Regions from separate parts of the Modestobacter italicus genome, predicted to be linked through region 1. Evidence: riboswitches for the same ligand, from Rfam matches in the RefSeq annotation. Region 1 holds a riboswitch; the other holds the start of a gene.
What was found. A riboswitch is a leader RNA that binds a small molecule or an ion and turns the genes downstream of it on or off. The one in region 1 is predicted to bind S-adenosylmethionine.
Positions count from the first base shown of each region.

Region 2: another riboswitch for S-adenosylmethionine. It lies ahead of MODMU_RS10345 (aminotransferase class V-fold PLP-dependent enzyme); the one in region 1 lies ahead of thrC (threonine synthase).

Region 1 covers NC_017955.1:776,463-780,740, forward strand. The annotation lists gene MODMU_RS03755 (ABC transporter permease) at 1-818, shown strand, start outside; gene MODMU_RS03760 (HAD family hydrolase) at 859-1,680, opposite strand; SAM riboswitch class I at 1,740-1,867, shown strand; gene thrC (threonine synthase) at 1,886-3,181, shown strand; gene MODMU_RS03770 (cold-shock protein) at 3,357-3,557, shown strand; gene groL (chaperonin GroEL) at 3,839-4,278, shown strand, end outside.
Region 2 covers NC_017955.1:2,095,262-2,099,539, forward strand. The annotation lists gene MODMU_RS10320 (heme-degrading domain-containing protein) at 1-172, opposite strand, end outside; gene pdxY (pyridoxal kinase PdxY) at 175-1,026, opposite strand; gene MODMU_RS10330 (putative quinol monooxygenase) at 1,060-1,389, opposite strand; gene MODMU_RS10335 (NAD(P)H-dependent oxidoreductase) at 1,399-1,899, opposite strand; SAM riboswitch class IV at 1,965-2,078, shown strand; gene MODMU_RS10345 (aminotransferase class V-fold PLP-dependent enzyme) at 2,113-3,474, shown strand; gene MODMU_RS10350 (glycoside hydrolase family protein) at 3,480-4,278, opposite strand, start outside.

The sequences.
Region 1 (4,278 bases):
AGCGCACCCTGCGGCTGGGGGTCGAGCTCCGCCGGCAGTTCAAGCGGCGCCGGACCATCGGCGTCCTGGTGCTGATGGCCGTCCTGCCGCTGGTCCTGATCGGCGCCCTGGCGCTGGGCGGCGCGGAGGAGGCCGAGGCCAACAGCCGGGTCAACCTGGTCGACGTCGCGACGGCGAGCGGGCTCAACCTGACGCTGTTCGTGCTGTTCGCGACCTCCGGCTTCTTCCTGGTGGTGGTCTTCGCGCTGTTCTTCGGCGACACCGTCGCCAGCGAGGCGTCGTGGGGGTCGCTGCGGTACGCGCTGGCCACCCCGGTGCCGCGCGCCCGGCTGCTCCGGCAGAAGTGGCTGGCCGCGCTGGTGATGTCGGTCGGCGCGATGGTCCTGCTGGTCGTCGTCGCGGTCGTCGCCGGCGGGATCGCCTACGGCTTCGGCGACGTCCAGACGCCGGTGGGCATCGGGCTGGAGCAGCGGACGGCGCTGGTCCGGCTGGCCGGGATGGTCGGCTTCCTCGCCGTCCACCTGCTCGTCGTCGGCACGCTGGCGTTCTGGCTGTCCACGGTCACCGACGCCCCGCTGGCCGCGGTCGGCGGCGCGGTGTTCACCACGGTGGTGTTCGCGGTGCTCGAGGCCGTCGAGCAGCTGGGCGACATCCGCGACTGGTTCCCCACCGCGTTCAGCCTGGCCTGGACCGACCTGCTGCAGACCCCGGTCGACTCCGGTGACCTGTTCCGCGGCGTCGTCCAGGGGCTGGCCTGGTCGGCGCTGTTCACCGCGCTCGCCTTCCGCCACTTCGCCCGCAAGGACGTCACCTCCTAGCGGAGTGCCACGGCGCGGAGAACGCGCCCGTGGCACTCCACTAGAGCGAGGCGAGCACCGCCTGGGCCCAGCCCTCGCCCATGGGGTGGTCGGTCACCGAGGCGTTCGGGACGGCGGCCAGCAGCTCGCCCATGCCGGTGACGGCCGCGCCGTTGGCGGTGACCCACAGCCGGCGGACCGCCGGGGCCATCTCCAGGTCGCTGACGCTGTCGCCCACCGCGACGGCGTCGTCCGCGGTCAGCCCGCGGCGGGCGAGGTCCCAGGTGATCGCCGCTCCCTTGGAGATCCCGCGCGGCATGAGGTGGTAGACGTGCGGGGGCAGCGCGTCGTCGTCCAGGGTCATCCGCGGGGTCGCCGGGACGGCGCCGTTGTCGTTCATCGTCAGCCAGCCCCAGCCGCGCTCGGCCAGCCACCGGTCGACGGCGGCGGCGTCGACCCGGCCGCGCAGCAGCGCGTCGGCCGAGTGCGCGGTGTGCCAGGGCTCGTGCCACTCCAGCCGGCCGGGGTGCGCGGCGGTCAGCGCCTCGACCACGCCGAGCTCGGCCATCACCTGCATCGGCGTCCGGCCGGCGTACCGCTCGGGCAGGTCGCCGGTGAGCAGGTGGGTCTCCCGGCCACCGGACCAGCTGACCAGCGACCCCAGCTCGGAGATGGCACCGTCGGCGGCGAAGATCCGCGCGGCCTCCACCAGCTGCGCGTGCGTCCGGCCGCTGACCAGCACGAGGGCGACGCCGGCCCGGTGCAGCTCCAGGAGGGCCTCGGCCGGGGTCGGGGTGAGGGCACGGCCGGCGGTGTGCCAGAACGAGCCCCGGGGGCCGACCATCGTGCCGTCCAGGTCGGTGTAGACGATGCGGGCAGCCACCCGTCCATCCTGGCCGGTTCGGGGTCCGCCCCACCGCCCCGGGTAGGCTCGCGGCGTTCCACTCATCCAGAGGGGCAGAGGGACACGGCCCGATGAAGCCCCGGCAACCGCCGTGCGCAGTCCTGCGCACGGAAGGTGCCACATCCGTCCCGCGCGGCTCGACGGCCCGGCGCGGGGAAGATGAGGAGGTAGTCGTCGTATGACCATGACCGCTCCCGGTTCCGCCCAGGCAGACGTCACCGAAGGCGGGCCGGTCCCACCGAACCCCGCCCGCGGGCTGGTCTGCCGCAACTGCGGCGCCACCTTCGGCCTCATCGCCGAGCACGCCTGCGCCGAGTGCTTCGGCCCGCTGGAGGTCGACTACGACCCCGAGGTCATGCGTGCGGTGACCCGCCAGCAGATCGAGGCCGGGCCGCAGAACATCTGGCGCTACGCCGCGCTGCTGCCCGTCGGCCACGACCCGGCCGACCGGGTCACCCTCGACCCGGGCATGACGCCGCTGGTGCGGGCCGACCGGCTGGCCGCCGAGCTCGGCATCACCGGCGGGCTCTGGGTCAAGGACGACTCGGCCAACCCCACCCACTCCTTCAAGGACCGGGTGGTCAGCCTGGCCGCGACCGCGGCCAAGGGCTTCGGCTACGCCAAGATCGCCTGCGCCTCGACCGGCAACCTGGCCAACTCCGTCGCGGCGCACGCCGCCCGGATGGGGCTGCCCTCCTTCGTCTTCGTCCCCAGCGACCTGGAGCCGGGCAAGATCGTCCAGTCCGCGGTGTACGGGCAGGCGTTGATCGCCGTCGACGGCTCCTACGACGACGTCAACCGGCTGACCAGCGAGCTCGCCGAGACCGACGAGTTCGAGGACACCGCCTTCGTCAACCAGAACGTCCGGCCCTACTACGCCGAGGGCTCCAAGACGATGGGCTACGAGATCGCCGAGCAGCTCGGCTGGCGGATCCCGGCTCAGGTGGTCATCCCGATGGCGTCGGGCTCGCTGCTCACCAAGGTCGACAAGGCGTGGCGCGAGCTGGTCGCCGCAGGCATCGTCGAGGACACCGGCTGGAAGGTCTTCGGCGCCCAGTCCGCCGGCTGCGACCCGATCGCCACCGCGTTCGACAACGGCTGGGACGTCGTGAAGCCGGTCAAGCCGACCGGGATCGCCAAGTCGCTCAACATCGGCAACCCCGCCGACGGCCCCTACGCGCTGGACGCCGTCCGGCGCACCGGCGGGTCGGTCGCCCGGGTCGGGGACGACGAGATCGTCGCCGGCATCCGCGACCTGGCCCGCACGACCGGCGTCTTCGCCGAGACGGCAGGCGGGGTCACCACCGCGGTGCTGCGCAAGCTGGTCGAGGGCGGGCTGCTCGACCCGACGCTGGAGACCGTCGTGCTGAACACCGGTGAGGGCCTCAAGACCCTCGACCCGCTGCTCGACGTCGTCGGCCCCTCGCACCGGGTCCAGCCCTCGCTGCGGTCGCTGCGCGAGGCCGGTCTCATCGGCTGAGGAAGGCCCTACCACACCGGGTGAGACCCGGCGGACAGGACCGGTGACCTGGGCTCTTGCGTCCTGTACCGTTCCGCGCGGTTCGAGTTCCACGTTCGTGTCGACGGGCGGGAGAGCGAGACCCCGGCCCCTCGATCAAGAGGTGCCGTCCGCACGCACGAACGTGGGAGCACACGTGGCACAGGGCACCGTGAAGTGGTTCAACGCCGAGAAGGGCTTCGGCTTCATCGCCGTCGACGGCGGGCAGGATGTCTTCGTCCACTACTCGGCCATCCAGATGGACGGGTACAAGAGCCTCGAAGAGGGCCAGCGGGTCAGCTTCGAGGTCGTCCAGGGCGAGAAGGGTCCGCAGGCCGACGCGGTCCAGGCCGTCTGAGCGGTTCGCACCACGAGGCCCGGTCCCCTTCGGGGGGCCGGGCCTCGTCGCGTTCCCGGGGGTCCGCAGGCCCGGGAACAAGCCGTCCCGACCCCCCGTTCTTGCACTCGCACAGGCCGAGTGCCAGACTTCTCGTTGGCACTCGGGGTACCTGAGTGCCAACCAGGTCGGAACGGTGAGGCACTGGTCGTGCGCCGCAGGAGGCGCACGCAACCGGTGTCGTCCGTCGCGGGCGCCGGACCTGACCGTGCCAGCGATCCACGCATGGAGGACATCACCACATGGCCAAGATGATCGCGTTCAACGAAGAGGCGCGCCGTGGCCTCGAGCGGGGCATGAACACCCTCGCCGACGCCGTCAAGGTGACCCTCGGCCCCCGTGGCCGGAACGTCGTGCTCGAGAAGAAGTGGGGCGCTCCCACCATCACCAACGACGGTGTGAGCATCGCCAAGGAGATCGAGCTCGAGGACCCCTGGGAGAAGATCGGGGCCGAGCTCGTCAAGGAGGTCGCCAAGAAGACCGACGACGTCGCGGGTGACGGCACCACCACCGCCACCGTGCTCGCCCAGGCCCTCGTCCGCGAGGGGCTGCGCAACGTCGCCGCCGGCGCCAACCCGATGGCCCTGAAGAAGGGCATCGAGAAGGCCGTCGCCTCGGTCTCCGAGTACCTGCTGTCGACCGCCAAGGACGTCGAGACCAAGGAGCAGATCGCGGCCACCGC
Region 2 (4,278 bases), 1.3 Mb from region 1:
GGAAGAGCTGGTGGGAGTTCCGGGACACCTCGACGGCGATGGGCAGCTGCTCGGCCTGCCCGCGGGCGACGAGCGCGGAGCCCAGGGCCCACGCGTCGTCGTTGGTGAACCGGGTCAGCTGCAGCTCCGCCTCCTCGGCGGCGAGCTCGGCGAGTGCGGGGAAGTCGCTCATGGTCAGACCTCGGTGACGTCGAAGGTGCGGGTGGGGGTGACGTACTCGTCCTGGGCGGCGACCAGCAGGATCTCGCGGGACCCCGCCTCCGCCGTCATCCGCAGCAGCCCGAAGACCGACGCGGCGGCCCGGCCGAGCGCCTCGCCGGCCGAGCGGGTGGCCAGCCAGTGCGCCAGGAACAGCGCGGCGATCGCGTCGCCGGCGCCGTTGACCGACACGTCCAGCCGCGGGGTCCGCACCCGGAAGTGCCGGCCGCCCTCGGAGGCGAGCAGGTCGACGGCGTCCTCGGGGGTGTCGTCGGTGACCAGCGAGGTGGTGAGCACCACCCGCGGGCCCAGCGCCTGCACCGCGGCCACGGCGTCCTGCACGGAGCCCAGGGAGCCGGTGCGCTGCCCGGCGAGCAGGTCCAGCTCGAAGTGGTTGGGCGTCACCAGGTCCGCGGCGGGGACGGCGACCTCGCGCAGGAACTCCGGGATGCCGGGCCGCACGAACACCCCGCGGCCGACGTCGCCGATCACCGGGTCGCAGCACCACACCGCGGCCGGGTTGGCGGCGCGCACCTTCGCGACCGAGCCGAGGACGGCGTGGCCGATGTCGGCCGAGCCCAGGTAGCCGGACAGGACGGCGTCGCAGCTGCCCAGCACGCCGCGGTCCTCGATCCCGGCGACGACCTCCTCGACGGCCTGCCCGTCGAAGACCCGGCCGGTCCAGTCGCCGTAGCCGGTGTGGTTGGAGAACTGCACGGTGTGCACCGGCCACACCTCGACGCCCAGCCGCTGCAGCGGGAAGACCGCCGAGGCGTTGCCGGCGTGCCCGTAGGCCACGTGCGACTGGATGGACAGGACGTTCACCATGCCGAGGAAGATCGCACACCCGGCCCCGGGGGCTCAGCCGCGGGGCTGGACCTCGCCCATCGGGCCCCAGCCGGCGAGGTCGGGGGAGTCGACGTACATGATCGACGGGGTCGCCGAGACCCAGTCCGGCATCTCGCCGATCGCCTTCCGGAAGTGCTCGGAGGCGGTGTGCACGGAGCCGGCCTCGGCGTCGGCGAAGCCCTCCACCAGCACCCAGGTGTGCGGCTCCTCGACACTGCGGGACCACTCGAAGAAGACGTTGCCCGGCTCCGCCCGGACGGCCTCGGTGAACTCGCGGACGAGCTCGGGCCACCGGTCGTCGAACTCGGGTCGGACGGGCCACTTCACGACGATGAGGATCACCCGGCCAGCCTAGGGTCGGTGCGCTGTGCGGGCCGCAGCCACCTGCGGGCCGGCCGCGACCAGCCACTCGTCGAGCGGGCCGGGGGAGTCCCAGGCCTTGTCGAGCAGGTACAGGCCCCGCGTCGGGGTGGTGGCGCCCAGCTCGACCAGCACCGGCTTGAGCAGCAGGTCCGGTGCCAGCGCGTGGCCGGGCCCGCCGCCGAGCAACAGCGGGACGGCGACCACCCCGGCCAGGTCGCCGGTGCCCACCTGGTCCAAGAAGAGCTTGAGCAGCCCGGTGTAGGTGGCCTTGTAGGTCGGGCTGGCGACGACGGCGACCTCGGCCTCGCGCAGCGCGGTGACCGCGTCGGCGACGGCCGGGTCGCCCCAGCCGAGCAGGCCGGCGCCGAGGTCGATGACGTCGACGACCCGGTCCGGCGGGGCGCCGGTCAGCCGCTCCACGACGAGCTCGGCGGCCGACCGGGTGCGCGAGCGGGGCTTGGGGTTGCCGACGACGGCGATGGTGCTCACGGCTCAAATGACACCATGTCGATCGGGTTTGACGGCATGAGGGCCTGCGTGCCAGGCTCACGGCAGGTCATGAGCGCCAGCGCGAAGCCCCGGCTCGCTGGCCGGCAACCCTCCTCCGCGACGGGGTGCCCCGGGTGACGACCTGGCGGCTGCAGCCCCGCAGCCGCAAAGCGCGGACCCGTGCCCGGGTCCCCGGCCCCCTGGAGCACGTCCATGTCCGCTGCCCTGCTCTGTCCGCCCGCCCCGGCCGCCGCGTGCGCGGGCGAGGTCCCGCTGCTGCCGGTCGTCGGCGCCGACACCCGGGTGCCGCTGGTGCCCGGTGGCACGACCCGCTACGTCGACCTGGACTCCGCCGCCAGCAGCCGCGCGCTGGAGTCCGTCGCCGCCCGGGTGGCCGAGGCGCTGCCGCTGTACGCCAGCGTGCACCGCGGCGCCGGGTACCTCTCGCAGGTGTCGACGGCGGCCTACGAGGACGCCCGGGAGACCGTCGCGCGCTTCGTCGGCGCCCGGACCGACGACGTCTGCGTGCTCGTCCGGCACACCACCGACGCGCTGAACCTGCTCGCCGGGTGCGTGCCCGACGGCGAGGCGGTGCTGGTCCTGGACTGCGAGCACCACGCCGATCTGCTGCCGTGGCAGCGCCGCGGCCCGCTGACCGTGCTGCCCACCGCCGCCAGCGTGGTCGAGACGCTGCGCGCCCTGGGTGCCGCGCTCGCCGCGGCGCCGTACGCCCTGGTCGCCGTCACCGGTGCCTCCAACGTCACCGGCGAGTCGCTGCCGCTGGACGAGGTCGTCGCGCTGGCGCACGCGGCCGGTGCCCGGGTGCTCGTCGACGGGGCGCAGCTGGTGCCGCACCGCCGGTTCTCGCTGGCCGGCTCCGGCGCGGACTACGTCGCCTTCTCCGGGCACAAGGCCTACGCGCCGTTCGGCTCGGGCGCGCTGGTCGGCCGCCGGGACTGGCTGGACGCCGCGCCGGCGTACCTGGCCGGCGGGGGCGCGGTGCAGCAGGTGTCGGTGGAGGAGACCTCCTGGGCCGCGGCACCGCACCGGCACGAGGGCGGGTCGCCCAACGTCCTCGGCGCCGTCGCGCTGGCCGCGGCGTGCGACGCGCTGGCCGGCCTCGCCGCCGAGGACCTCGCGGCGCACGAGCGGGCGCTGCGCGAGCGGCTGGTCGACGGCCTCGGGGCGCTGCCCGGGGTGCGGGTGCTGCGGATCTGGGCCGACTCCACGGACCCCACCGGCGTCGTCTCGTTCACCGTGGCCGGCGCCGACCCGGGGCTGGTGGCCGCCTACCTGTCCGCCGAGCACGGCATCGGCGTCCGCGACGGGCGGTTCTGCGCGCACCCGCTGCTGGCCCGGCTGGGCGTGCCCGAGGGTGCGCTCCGGGCCAGCGTCGGGGTGGGCAGCACGCTCGCCGACGTCGACCGGCTGCTCGCCGCGCTGGACGCCTTCCTCTCCGCGGGGCCGCGGGTGGCCTACGCGCCGGTGGACGGGCGCTGGCAGCCGGTCGACGACCCGCGGCCGCTGCCCGGCGACGCCGCCCGGGGCGCCGGGTGCGCGCCGGCCCGGCGGTGAGGAGCTCAGTGCGGCAGCAGGACCGTGCGCAGCTCGTGGGCGCCGTCGGGGCGGGTGGCCTCGTAGTACCAGCGGGCACCGCCGCCGGGCAGCGCGACGACGTCGGCGTACCGCAGGCCGCCGGGCGGGTGCGGGCTCTGCAGCAGCGGACCGGCCGGGTCGGCGGTGAAGAAGCCCGCGCCGTCCCGGACCGCGAGACCGGTGCGCTCCTCCCAGTTCTCCCCGGCCGTGGCCCGGCCGTCGTACAGCGCCCAGCTGCGGTCGCCGTCCAGCACCACGGTGGCGAACCGGACGCCGCGGACGTCCCAGCTGCCCGGGGTGCCGGCCAGCGCGGTGCCCTGCCAGGTCCAGTCGACACCGTCGGGGCTGGTGGCGTGCTCGGTGGTCATCCGGTCGGTGGCGTCGGGGTCGTCGAGGGGGTGCACCGACGCCCACAGGTGCCAGCGGTCGCCGTCGTGCCGGAGCACCGGGTCCTTGACCGCGGCCGCGGCGCTGCCGGGCAGGACGGTGCGCGGGCTGGCGGTGGCCAGGCCGGCGACCGTGCCGGCCTCCAGCAGGTCGACCCGCCAGTGCTTGGTGCCCGGGGTGGCGCAGCTGACGTAGAGCCGCCAGCGCCCGTCGGGGGTGTGCACCAGCGCGGGACGCTCCAGCGACTCCGCGCCGAACGCGTCCTTGCCCACGGCGACGACCGGCTCGAAGCGGACCCCGTCGTCGGAGCGGGCCACCACGTTGGCGAAGCCGCGGCCCTCGCCGACCGGACGGCGCAGCCGGTAGGCCAGCCAGAAGACGCCGTCGACGAGCTGG